2 linked regions of the Paraburkholderia bryophila genome follow. The protein of the gene in region 1 interacts with the protein of each later gene in a pairwise test. Links are inferred from orthologs where the notes say so. Each region holds a gene or a part of one and is shown in the gene's direction. Other genes may lie near its edges.

Region 1 (6,305 bases):
CTACCCGGGTAGCAACGGATAAGACGGCGTTCGCGCTGACCGGAGAGGGGCGCTTATTTGTAACGTTATGTTCCTTTCGGGCTTGTCAGTTTCAGGCGGCGCGGCGACGCTGGTGAACCGGGTTTTGGGTACACAGACCGTCGCCGGACGTCGGCCAACCCGCCGGCCAACCCCTTAGCGAATCCGCTCGAACGGCAAACGGACGCCTTCCTCCGAACTGCGCGCAGCCAGTTCGATAATCGTCATGACGTCGACGGCTTCCTGAGCGCTGACCGGGAATTTCACGCCGTTCTGGATCGCATCGGCGAGGGCAATGTAGAAGCCGGCGTAATCGCCGTTAAGCGTCGGCAGTTCCTGTTCCACTTCCTGATCGCCTTCCAGCACGCGCAGCACGCCCGCTGTATTGCCGGCGGCGAAGCCCTCGTCGCCGGGGCGCAGACCGGCCTTCAACTGATCTTCCTGGGTGTCGAGCCCGTATTTCACGTAGCTCCCGCGCGTGCCGTGGATCGCGAACCGCGGCGCGAGCAGCATGGTGAGCGCGCTGGCGTGCAGCACGACCTCGAATTCGCCATAGCCGAGTTGAATGTGCACGTAGTCCGGCGCGCTGGCTTCGTCGCGATGCGTGCGCACGGTCGCCGATACGGTCTGCGGCGCGCCGAATAACGCGAGCGCCTGGTCGATCAGATGCGGCCCAAGGTCGAACAGCAGGCCGCCGCCGCGCGACGCCTCTTCGCGCCAGCGTTGCCGCACTTCCGGACGAAAGCGGTCGAAATGCGATTCGAATTGCGTGACGCGCCCCAAGGTCCCGGCGGCGAGCAGGTCGCGCACGGTCATGAAATCGCCGTCCCAGCGGCGGTTATGGAACGGCACGAACCGCTTGCCGCGGGCCAGCGCGATGTTGGCGAGCGTATGCGCGTCGGCGGCGGTGAGCGTGACCGGCTTGTCGACCACCACGTGTTTGCCGGCTTCCAGCGTGCGGCGCGCGAGGTCGAAGTGCGTGTCGTTGGGCGTCGCGATCACGACGCAGTCGATTTCCTCGAGCGCGAGCAACGCGTCGAGATCGGCCACCACTTTCGCGTGCGGATAGTCGGCGAGCGCCTGCTCCGGCCGGCCCGTCGCAATCGCCGCGACGCTCGCGCGCCCGCAGTGGTCGATCACCGGCGCATGAAAGGTGGCGCCAGCAAAACCGTAACCCATCAATCCAATCTTCAGCGATGCGGACATGCGTGTCTTCCTGCAAAAACGGCGCGCCGCCTGGCCACCGCGGCGTCGGCGCGCAACGCTGTAATTGTGGCATGTTCGGGCGGCGGCCCGCGGGCGTGGCAGTCACGGATTGTCCGGCGTGCCTGTCAGGCGAAGTCAGCCGGCACTGCGGCACGGAAGGTCGACTAGCGTCGTCGTCCGTCATATTCATCCGTGTTAACATCGCTCCTCTCGCGCGAACCCAAGCGGGCCGGAACACCCGCGCGGCGCGCAGGGCACCCGTACCAGCCGCCGGTGCCACGCAGCATGATCTTGGGCCTCCAGACCGCCGGCCGGCAATGCCGGGCCGCCGCGTCTTCCGCCGCCTTCAACCGCATTACCCATCCACACACGATGTCCGCAGGCCTGAACCCCGCCCAGAATGAAGCGGTCCGTTATCTTGACGGCCCGTGTCTCGTGCTCGCCGGCGCCGGCAGCGGCAAGACGCGCGTGATCACGCAGAAAATTGCGCACCTGATCGAGGCCAAGGGCTTCGAGCCGCGCCACATCGCCGCCGTCACATTCACCAACAAGGCCGCGCTGGAAATGCGCGAGCGCGTGGGCAAGCTGCTCGAAGGCAAAACGCTCACCACGCCCGGCAAGGAAGGCCGCAAAGTGCCCGTCAATCAGTTGACGGTCTGCACCTTCCACTCGCTCGGCGTGCAGATTCTGCGGCAGGAAGCGGAACACGTCGGACTAAAGCCGCAGTTCTCGATCATGGATTCGGACGATTGCTTCGGGATGATCCAGGAGCAGGTGGGGTCCACGGACAAGGGTTTCATCCGCAAGATCCAGTCGATCATCTCGCTGTGGAAAAACGGCATGATCATGCCGGAACAGGCGATGGCGATCGCCGCGAACGAAGACGAGCATCAGGCCGCGATCGTTTACCGCAATTACGTGGCGACGCTGCACGCGTATCAGGCAGTCGATTTCGACGATTTGATCCGCCTGCCCGCCGAGCTCTTCGAGAAAAACGAGCCGGTGCGCGACCGCTGGCAAAACAAGCTGCGCTATCTGCTGATCGACGAGTATCAGGACACCAACGCGTGCCAGTACGAACTGGTGAAGCAGCTGGCCGGCAAGCGCGCGGCTTTCACCGCAGTGGGCGACGACGATCAGGCGATCTACGGCTGGCGCGGCGCGACGCTCGAAAATCTCGGCCAGCTCAGCAAGGATTTTCCGAAGCTGCACCTGATCAAGCTCGAGCAGAACTATCGTTCGACGGTGCGCATTCTGACCGCCGCGAACAACGTGATTGCGAATAACCCGAAGCTGTTCGAAAAGAAACTGTGGTCCGAACACGGCATGGGCGACACGATCACCGTCACGCCGTGCAATGACGAAGAACACGAAGCCGAGTCCGTGGTGTTCCGGCTGTCCGCGCACAAGTTCGAGCGCCGCGCGAATTTCCGCGACTATGCGATTCTGTATCGCGGCAATTTCCAGGCGCGCATCTTTGAACAGGTGCTGCGTCGGGAACGGATTCCGTATGTGCTGTCGGGTGGGCAGTCGTTTTTCGACAAGGCCGAGATCAAGGACATCTGCGCGTATCTGCGCCTGATCGCCAACGCGAACGACGACCCCGCGTTCATCCGCGCGATCACGACGCCGCGTCGCGGCGTCGGCAATACGACGCTCGAAGCGCTCGGTTCGTTCGCGGGTCAGGCGAAGGTGTCGCTGTTCGAGGCGGTGTATATGGGCGGCATCGAAGCGCGCCTGTCGCCGCGCCAGATCGAACCGATGCGCGTGTTCTGCGACTTCATGCAGCGCCTCACCGATCGCGCGGAGAAAGACGCCGCCGGCCCGCTGCTCGATGAACTGATGGACGCGATCCACTACGAGGCCTATCTGTACGACGCGTTCGACGAACGTCAGGCGCAGTCCAAGTGGCAGAACGTGCTGGAGTTCATGGAATGGCTAAAACGCAAGGGCACCAAGGCCGAGCCGGAAGGCGCCGCGAATAGCGAGGCAACCGGCTACGACACCGCCGACGGTCTCGGCGACACCGGCAAGAACCTGCTTGGCCTGATTCAGACGGTCGCGCTGATGTCGATGCTCGAAGGCCGCGAGGAAGATCCCGACGCGGTGCGGTTGTCGACGGTGCATGCGTCGAAAGGGCTGGAGTACCCGCACGTGTTTCTGGTGGGCGTCGAGGAAGGCATCATGCCGCACCGCGGCGGCCCCGACGACGAGCCGATCGACGACGCGCGCATCGAGGAAGAACGCCGCTTGATGTACGTCGCGATTACGCGTGCGCAGCGCAGTCTGCATCTGAACTGGTGCAAGAAGCGCAAGCGCGCGAGAGAGACGGTGGTGTGCGAGCCGTCGCGTTTCATTCCCGAGATGCTGCTCGATGATGCGCCGCCGCCTACGGCGGATGAGGCGCCGATGTCGCCGAAAGACCGGCTGGCGAGTTTGAAGGCGCTGTTGCAGAAGCCTTGAGCGGGCTGGGGTCGTGCCTTGCCTTACCGTATCGTGTCGCGCCGCTGCGTGGTGCGCAAAACCCCGCGAGCGACAGGTGCTTCGGTGGTTTGGCGGCGCGCTCGCGCTAGAGTGACGCGGCTCGTCGACGGTGAAAGTCGGCGGGCATCGCCGTTCACTGGAGACCGCCCGCATGACCTCGCTGCCGCTTGCACCTTATCGTCGCGCGCTTGAAACCTACATCGACGCGAAAGACAACACGCGGGCCGAACGCATCGCCGAGGCCTTCGCTGCCGACGCCGTGCTCACCATGTCGCTTGCGACGTCGAATATCGCGTTTCCGGCGCGCACCGTCGGCGCCGATGCCATCGCCAAAACGCTCGTTACCGATTTCGGCGCCCAATACACGCGGTGCAGGACCTATTACGTCTGCGATGCGCTCGCCGTGCAAGACGGCGTGATCGATGCGTTGCCCTGGCTGGTGGTGATGCGCGAACCGGCGACGGGCGCATTGCGCGTCGGCCACGGCGTGTATCGGTGGACGTTCGACGAAACACCGGTCGTCACGGGCTTTCATATTCATATCGCCCGCATGGACGTCGTGCCCGATGCCGACGGCGCTTTGCTCGACGCGCTGCAAGCGGGGCTGGCGTATCCGTGGCTTACGCCTGCTGCTTTGCATGAGCATCTCGCCGCGCTGGCTCGCGACACACCGGCGTTGGCGTTTGTCGATGCATTCAGCCGGCCGGCGATTGCACCGAGCCACGACGAATAAGCAAAAATCCCTGCCTCACGTTGCCGTGAGACAGGGATTTTTCGTTACGCGGCTAGGGCCGCGAGTAGTCGATGCCCGTCGAGCCGGTTACTTCACCGCGCTGACCATGTAATCGACGGCGGCCTTTACGTCTGCGTCCGAAGCGTTCGATCCGCCCTTCGGCGGCATCGCGCCCTTGCCATGCAGCGCGTAGTTATAGACCGTGTCCATGGAATCTTTCAGGCGCGGCGCCCAGGCGTCCTTGTCGCCGAACTTCGGTGCGTTCAGCACGCCGGCCGCGTGACAGGCCTGGCAGACCTGCGTGTACAAGGCCTTGCCCGCTTGCGAAGCATCTGCGCTTTGGGCACCGGCTGCCGGCGCGGCGGCTTGCGGCACGCTCGCCATGGCGGCCATGGCTGCGGCTGCTTGGGCCGCGCCTGCGTCGGAAGCGCCGCCCGGCGCGGCTGCTGCCGCTGCCGTTGCGCCAGAAGCTGCTGTCGCCGGCGCACCCGCTGCCGGTTGTGCCGGTTCAGGGAAGCTCGCGCCGGAATTGTTCGCCATGTAGACCACGGCGCGCGCAATTTCGAAGTCGCTGTAGTCGTCGGGGCTGGTGCCGCCGCGCGGCGGCATCGCGCCTTTACCGGCGAGCGCCGTGTGCCACAGCGTGTCGAAGCCTTGCGAAATGCGCGGGGCCCAGTCGGCGGCATTGGTGAATTTCGGCGCGCCTGCCGCACCCGACGCGTGACACGCGGAGCAAACGGCCTTGTAGACTTCTTCGCCCGTCTTGTAGACGCGCGGCGCATTGGCGTCGCGAATGTCGACCTGCGCGAACGGCTTGATGCGCGCGGTGACTTCGGCTTCGGAGAGAGAGTCGGTGCCGGCGCCGGTGCGTGTCGAATTATCGACGTACGCGACCAGCAGAACGATGATGACGATCGGAACAGCAAAGCTGGCGATGATCGCGGCAATGAGCTGTCCTGGGGTTTTGATCGGGGCTTCGTGTGGTGCTTCGCTCATGCTTGTCTCGTCTCCGTGGGTATGTGAGCGGTACAGCGTGACGGCAACTTCTTGTTCTATATCAGCCAGGGACGATTATAGACGCAAGCTTTCGACGGCGGCGAGGGGCGCGGCGCGGTGTTCAGCAGGCGTTTACCCGCATCGATGAGGGCGAGCCGAGCGCGTCCGACGGGGCTATCGAGGCCGCCCGGTGGACGCTTGGGCCGAAACCGGGTATTCTCTCGGTCTCGCTTTGGCGTCGCTTCCGCTCTGGTTGCCGCGCTTTTGTGTTGAAGCGCCCGTAGCTCAATGGATAGAGTACTGCCCTCCGAAGGCAGGGGTTGCTGGTTCGATCCCAGCCGGGCGCACCAAAATGGCCAATGGAAAAACATTCGGCACAATGTCTTTCGGCATCTTCATTTCCGTTTGAAAAATAGACGGAAATCCAGGTTCGCCTTCTTCCTCCCAGTTGTTCACCCAGTTCCTGCCGTCGCGACGGAGCGGGACGACTCGTCATTCAGGATATCAGCGGCACATCACGGCGGCCTGAATCACCGCGTGAGCCCTATGGTTCCGATAAGCGCAGTACATGAACCAAAGCCCGATGGGCGCCAGGACGAACGAGGCACAGAACAGAATTCCGACAATGACATTGAGGCCGACCGACGATTTGCCATTCACTGCCTGGGTCCTGTTGAAATAGGCCAGGCCGCGAAAGGTCGTCCGGTTGCGACCACCGGCAACAATAATGTCGTCACCGTAGGCGATTGCGATGACATCGGCAAGCATGAGCGTCACCGACACATCATCGAGCTTGAAATCTACGACATAGGAACCCGAAAGTCCGCCTTCCGTTGTATTCAACGTTCGCGTCGTATGGCGGGTGTTT
Region 2 (6,299 bases), 2.0 Mb from region 1 along the record:
GGGCCCGCAACCGGACAGCGCGATGGACGCCGCCAGGGCGCCATCACGTCCGCGCCGTCGGCGGGGCTGGCTGGATGGCTGGCGTTTGCCGTCCGGTGGCTTCGGCCAGCCGATCGGCATGGGTGGCGCGGGCGGTGGGAGCGGCGCGTCCCGGTTGCTCGCGCCGGGCTGGCTCGCCGCGCTGGCCATCGCGTTGTGCGCTGGCGCAGCGGTGGTGACCCTGAACCTGAGCCGTCCCGCCGACCTCTCGCCATTCGCCGATGAGCTGGTGGAAAGCCATGTGCGCGCGCAGGTTTCCGGCCGCGACATCGACGTGATTTCGACCGACAAGCACACGGTCAAACCGTGGTTCAACGGTCGGCTGGACTATTCGCCGCCGGTCGAAGACCTCGCGGCGAGCGGCTTTCCGCTGGAGGGCGGGCGGCTGGATTACCTCGCGCATCAGCGGGTGGGTGTGCTGGTGTACCACTACCGCAAGCATGTGATCGACGTGTACGTCTTTCCGCAAGCAGGTTCCGGCGGCACGGGCCACAACACGGAAGGCGCAGCGCCCACGGCCCCCGCGACGCTCGAGCGCGAAGGCTACTCGATCGCCCACTGGAGCGCGGCGGGCATGACCTGGTGGGCGATCACGGACGCCGCGCCGGATGCATTGACCGGTCTGGAAGCGGCGCTGAAGGCGCGTCTGCAGTCGGGCAGCGAACGCTCGGAGGGCAGTTGAGTACTAAACCCTTGAAAACACACCCGATTCGGGCCGCGGATTAACGGGATATCTTGCAACCCGGCCCCATTCGGGTTACACTCTTTGGCTTCTCACTTGCCACACCGGTTCGACGCCCGGGTGGCTTAAATCCATAAGTCAGCACAAGGAGTGAATATGCGTCATTACGAAATCGTCTTTATCGTGCACCCGGATCAAAGCGAGCAAGTGCCCGCAATGATCGAGCGTTACAAGTCCACGATCACCTCGCACGGTGGCCAGATCCACCGTATCGAAGACTGGGGCCGTCGCCAACTGGCCTACATGATCGAGAAACTCGCTAAGGCTCACTACGTCTGCATGAACATCGAATGCGACCAAACCACGCTCGACGAGCTGGAACACGCATTCAAGTTCAACGACGCTGTTCTGCGTCACCTGATCGTCAAGCTGAAGAAGGCCGAAACCGGCCCGTCGCCGATGATGAAGGAAGTGCAGCGCGAAGAAGCCAAGAAGTCGGCTGCTACGCAACCGTCTGAAGCGCAGGCTTAAGACACACTATTTAAGCTACCAGAGACTCCAGCGTCGCTTTTGCCCAAGGCTCCATGAATCGGCTGCAACTCACGGCCAGCGTCGTCGAACGCGAACCGGTGCGGTACACCCCCGCCGGCGTTCCGATTGCAGGTTGCACGTTGCACCACCGCACGGAAGTCGTCGAAGCCGGTATTACCCGGCAAGTCGAACTGACCATGCAGGCGGTAGCGGCAGGCGAGGCGAGCGGTAAGCTCGAAAGCTGTCAGATGGGCGTGGAAACGCTCTTCACCGGCTTTCTGGCGAAAAAGCACCGCAACGCAAGAACTCTGGTATTTCACATCACAGCATTGCAGGACATTGGAAAGGACTGAACATGCCCCGCCCGACTGGTAAGAAATTCGACAAGCGTCGTCAGCAACAAAATCCGCTCTTCAAGCGCAAGAAGTTCTGCCGTTTCACGGCCGCTAATGTCGATCACATCGACTACAAGGACCTCGACACGCTGAAGGACTTCATCGGCGAAAACGGCAAGATCACGCCGGCGCGTCTCACGGGTACGAAGTCGCATTATCAACGCCAGCTGGATACGGCAATCAAGCGCGCACGTTTCCTCGCGCTGGTGCCGTACACCGACCAGCACAAGGCCTAACCCGACGACGCGATAAGGAGCATCCGAATGCAAATCATTCTTCTGGAAAAAGTCGTCAATCTGGGTAACCTGGGCGACATCGTGAAGGTCAAGGACGGTTACGCACGTAACTTCCTGATCCCGAAAAAGCAAGCTCGCCGTGCAACGAAGGAAGCTTTGGCTGAATTCGAAGTTCGCCGCGCTGAACTCGAAAAGATCGCCGCTGAAAAGCTGGCGGCTGCTACGGCTCAAGGCGAAAAGCTGGCAGGCTCGACGGTTCAGATCAACCAGAAGGCTGGCGTTGACGGCCGTCTGTTTGGTTCGGTGACGAACGCCGACATCGCTGACGCACTGGTCAAGCAAGGCTTCGCAGTGGAAAAGGCGCAAGTGCGTCTGCCGGAAGGCCCGCTGAAGCTGGTTGGCGAACACGCAGTTCAAGTTTCGCTGCACACCGACGTTCTCGTCGATGTGACGGTGGCTGTGATCGGCGAACACGTCTAAGCATCAAAGTCGTATTGGCCAGGAAGTTGCTGGCAAAAGGCAGGGGCCGGGTGACCGGCCCCTGCCTTTTTTTGTGCCTGGTTTTTAGCTTTTCCCCTCGCCGTCGCTGCCCGATTACCCGATAATTCCTCTCCATGAACGCACCGTCCAAAGATCCCCAAATCGAGTCGCTGAAGGTCCCGCCGCATTCGATCGAGGCCGAGCAATCGGTGCTGGGCGGCCTGCTGCTCGATAACGCGGCGTGGGACCGCATCGCCGACTTCCTGTCGCAGAGCGATTTTTACCGCTACGACCACCGCCTCATCTTCGAACACATCGGCAAGCTGATCGCGGCCACGCGGCCGGCCGACGTGATCACGGTGTACGAGGCGCTCGGCACGTCGGGCAAGGCGGAAGAAGTCGGCGGCCTCGCTTACCTGAATGCCCTCGCACAGAACACGCCGAGCGCGGCCAATATCCGCCGCTACGCGGAAATTGTGCGCGATCGCGCGGTGTTGCGCCGGTTGGTGTCCGTGGCCGACGAAATCTCGGCGGACGCGTTCAATCCGCAAGGTAAGGAAGTTCGCCAGTTGCTGGACGAGGCGGAATCGAAGGTGTTTTCGATTGCCGAAGACGGTGCGCGTGGCACGCAAGGCTTCCTCGAAATCGGGCCGCTGCTGACTCAAGTGGTCGAGCGGATCGACACGCTGTACCACAGCGCCAATCCGAGCGATGTGACCGGCACGCCGACCGGGTTCGTCGATCTGGACCGCATGACTTCGGGCATGCACGGCGGCGAATTGATCATCGTCGCGGGCCGTCCGTCGATGGGTAAAACGGCGTTTTCGATGAACGTCGGCGAATACGTGGCGGTCGAGTACGGCCTGCCGGTCGCGGTGTTTTCGATGGAAATGCCGGGTTCGCAACTGACCATGCGTATGCTCGGCTCCGTCGGCCGGCTGGATCAGCACCGCATGCGTACCGGCCGTCTGACCGACGAGGATTGGCCGAAGCTCACGCACGCCGTGCAGAAAATGAGCGAGGCGCAGATTTTCATCGACGAAACCGGTGGTTTGAACCCGATGGAACTGCGTTCTCGCGCACGCCGGTTGTCGCGGCAGTGCGGCAAGCTCGGGCTGATCATCATCGACTATTTGCAGCTGATGAGCGGTTCGTCGTCGTCCGGTGAAAACCGCGCGACCGAAATTTCGGAAATCTCGCGTTCGCTGAAGAGTCTTGCCAAGGAACTCGACGTGCCGGTGATCGCGTTGTCCCAGCTCAACCGGGGTCTCGAACAGCGCCCGAACAAGCGGCCGATCATGTCCGACTTGCGCGAATCCGGCGCTATCGAGCAGGACGCGGACGTGATCCTGTTCATCTACCGCGACGAAGTTTACAACCCGGACAGTCCGGATAAGGGCACCGCGGAGATCATTATCGGCAAGCAGCGGAATGGTCCGATCGGTCCCGTTCGGCTCACGTTCCATGGTCAATTCACGAAGTTCGATAACTTTGCCGGCGCGCAGAATTTCTACAGCGATTGATCGGGCAGGCCGGTAAGCGGCGTCGGCAACACCCTCGTCAACGCCCGCGGAACCCCCGCTGAAAGCTCACGGGAAATCCGCCGAGAAGGGAAGCGCTAAGCGCAGCGCCTGTTGTAACGGCGCTTTCGAAAGTGTGATCAGGGACTCGGAACGGTACAATGTGGCGGTTTTATGTCAGCCATACCGTGACCAATTTTCGGGATCCCAATGTTCGGTCGATTCATGCCCACCGAGGGCAAGTTCTTTGAAATTTTCAATGCGCACGCAGCGTGCATCGTCTCAGCAAGCCGTGAGCTGGAACTGCTGATCGACAATCTGCAAGACGCCGAGACCCACAAGCAGAACGTGCAGAAAGCCGAAAAGGCTGCCGACAAGCTCACGCACGAAACCATCGACCTGCTGCACAAGACCTTCATCACGCCGCTCGATCGCGATGAAATCCACAAGCTGATCACCACGATGGACGACATCCTCGATCTGATGGAGGACGTCGCCACTGCCATTTCGCTGTACGACGTGCAGGCTGTGACCTCCGAGGCGAGCCAGTTGGCGCACATCTGCACGGCGACTTCCGAGCGCGTGCAATTCGCCGTCGGCCTGCTGTCGGACATGAAGCAGGCGAGCCAGATCCTCAAGGCCTGCGAGGACATCGACCGGCTGGAATCGGAAGCCGACCGCGTGCTGCGCTCGGCCATGTCGAAACTGTTCCGCGAAGAAGACAACGTCAAGACCCTGATCAAGCTGAAAGCAATTTACGAATTGCTCGAGACGATCACGGACAAGTGTGAGGACGTAGCGAACATCATCGAAGGCATCGTGCTGGAAAACGCATAATGCAATCGATACAACTCGCTATCTGGGTCGTTGCCGGCCTGGTGGCCGTCGCGCTGATTTTCGATTTCATGAACGGTTTTCACGACGCGGCGAATTCGATCGCGACCGTCGTGTCGACCGGCGTGCTGAAGCCGCAGCAGGCGGTGGCCTTTGCGGCGGCCTTCAACGTGATCGCGTACTTCGTGTTCCACCTGAAGGTGGCCGCGACCGTCGGCAAAGGCACGATCGACCCGCAGATCGTCGACCATTACGTGATTTTCGGCGCGCTGGTCGGTGCGATCGGCTGGAACATCATCACCTGGCATTACGGCATTCCGTCGAGCTCGTCGCATGCGTTGATCGGCGGACTGGTGGGTGCGGCGCTGGCCAAGTCGGGCTGGGGTTCGCTGAATCTCGACGGTCTGATGAAGACGGTCGCGTTCATCTTTATCTCGCCGCTGCTCGGCTTCGTACTCGGGTCGTTTTTCATGCTGGCGGTTTCGTGGATCTACTTCCGCACGCCGCCCAGCAAGGTCGATCGGCGCTTTCGGCGTTTGCAACTGGTGTCGGCGGGTTTGTATAGCCTCGGCCACGGCGGCAACGACGCGCAGAAAACCATCGGCATTATCTGGATGCTGCTGATCGCGACCGGGTATGCGTCCTCAATCGCGGATGCGCCGCCGCTGTGGGTGATCGGCGGTTGCTATCTGTCGATGGGTGTCGGCACGCTGTTCGGCGGCTGGCGGATCGTCCGCACGATGGGGCAGAAGATCACCAAGCTCAAGCCGGTCGGCGGGTTTTGCGCGGAGTCGGGTGGGGCGATCACGCTGTTTACCGCGTCGTGGCTCGGCATTCCGGTGTCCACCACGCATACGATCACCGGCGCGATCGTCGGTGTCGGCGCAACGCGGAAGCTGAGCGCGGTGCGTTGGGGTGTGGCTGGGAACATCGTCTGGGCGTGGATTCTGACGATTCCGGCCTCCGCTGCGCTCTCCGCGCTCGCCTGGTGGCTCGGCCACCGTTTGTTGTAAGGGCAGCGGGCGTTTCACGCGCGCCGCTCCTTCGGTAATTGACGCTCGAATAACAGCGCGTCGCTCAGATCAGCGGCGCGCTGCCTCCATCCATCGGGACAATCGCGCCCGTCACATAGCTCGCGCGGCGGCTCGCCAGAAACAGCGCGACGTCGGCGATTTCCTCCGGTTTGGCATAGCGACCGAGCGGCACCTTGGCTTGCCCTCGTGCGAGCGCTTCCGCGCTTTCGATGCCTTGCTGGGTCGCTTCCAGCTTGACCGCTTCTTCGACGCGCTCAGTCAGCGTCGCTCCCGGATTGATCGCGTTGATGCGGATGCCGTAGCGCGCGTAGTAGTGCGCCAGGCCGACGGTGGCGAGCATCAGCGCGGCATTCGCGGCGCCGCCCGCAATATGGATGTCGCTCGCGATTTTGCCGCCCATGCCGATGATATTCACGATCGTGCCCGGTTCGGCGCCGCTGTTGGCCTTCACGCGATCGGCCATGCGCCGCAGCACTTCCTGCTGCGGGTAGATGTAGGGGAAATACTTCGCTTCCATGGTGGCGCGGAACGCGTCGGCATCGAGCGTT

What was found.
Region 2: the proteins of GGD40_RS13050 (region 1) and GGD40_RS03960 interact in binary tests that used the Escherichia coli proteins (3 or more experiments, as listed by UniProt). The link is inferred for Paraburkholderia bryophila from one-to-one orthologs.

Annotation. Positions count from the first base shown.
Region 1 is NZ_JACCAS010000001.1:2,948,397-2,954,701, forward strand. What follows is about bases 1,172-4,141. They hold GGD40_RS13050 (UvrD-helicase domain-containing protein), read left to right. Parts: upstream 1,172-1,596; coding sequence 1,597-3,687; downstream 3,688-4,141. Other genes in these bases: GGD40_RS13045 (oxidoreductase), read right to left, coding at 1,172-1,224; GGD40_RS13055 (hypothetical protein), read left to right, coding at 3,860-4,141. Outside these bases: more of GGD40_RS13045, read right to left, coding at 175-1,171; more of GGD40_RS13055, read left to right, coding at 4,142-4,441; GGD40_RS13060 (c-type cytochrome), read right to left, coding at 4,529-5,437; GGD40_RS13070 (hypothetical protein), read right to left, coding at 5,942-6,280. UniProt on the Escherichia coli protein: Rep helicase is a single-stranded (ss)DNA-dependent ATPase involved in DNA replication; it can initiate unwinding at a nick in the DNA. It binds to ssDNA and acts in a progressive fashion along the DNA in the 3' to 5' direction.
Region 2 is NZ_JACCAS010000001.1:915,972-922,270, reverse strand. The notes cover bases 1,728-4,691. They hold GGD40_RS03960 (replicative DNA helicase), read left to right. Parts: upstream 1,728-2,497; coding sequence 2,498-3,886; downstream 3,887-4,691. Other genes in these bases: GGD40_RS03955 (DUF47 domain-containing protein), read left to right, coding at 4,094-4,691; rplI (50S ribosomal protein L9), read left to right, coding at 1,911-2,363; rpsR (30S ribosomal protein S18), read left to right, coding at 1,728-1,883. In the rest of the region: GGD40_RS03985 (zf-HC2 domain-containing protein), read left to right, coding at 1-721; rpsF (30S ribosomal protein S6), read left to right, coding at 878-1,252; priB (primosomal replication protein N), read left to right, coding at 1,306-1,605; more of rpsR, read left to right, coding at 1,608-1,727; more of GGD40_RS03955, read left to right, coding at 4,692-4,720; GGD40_RS03950 (inorganic phosphate transporter), read left to right, coding at 4,720-5,730; GGD40_RS03945 (SDR family NAD(P)-dependent oxidoreductase), read right to left, coding at 5,795-6,299. UniProt on the Escherichia coli protein: The main replicative DNA helicase, it participates in initiation and elongation during chromosome replication. Travels ahead of the DNA replisome, separating dsDNA into templates for DNA synthesis.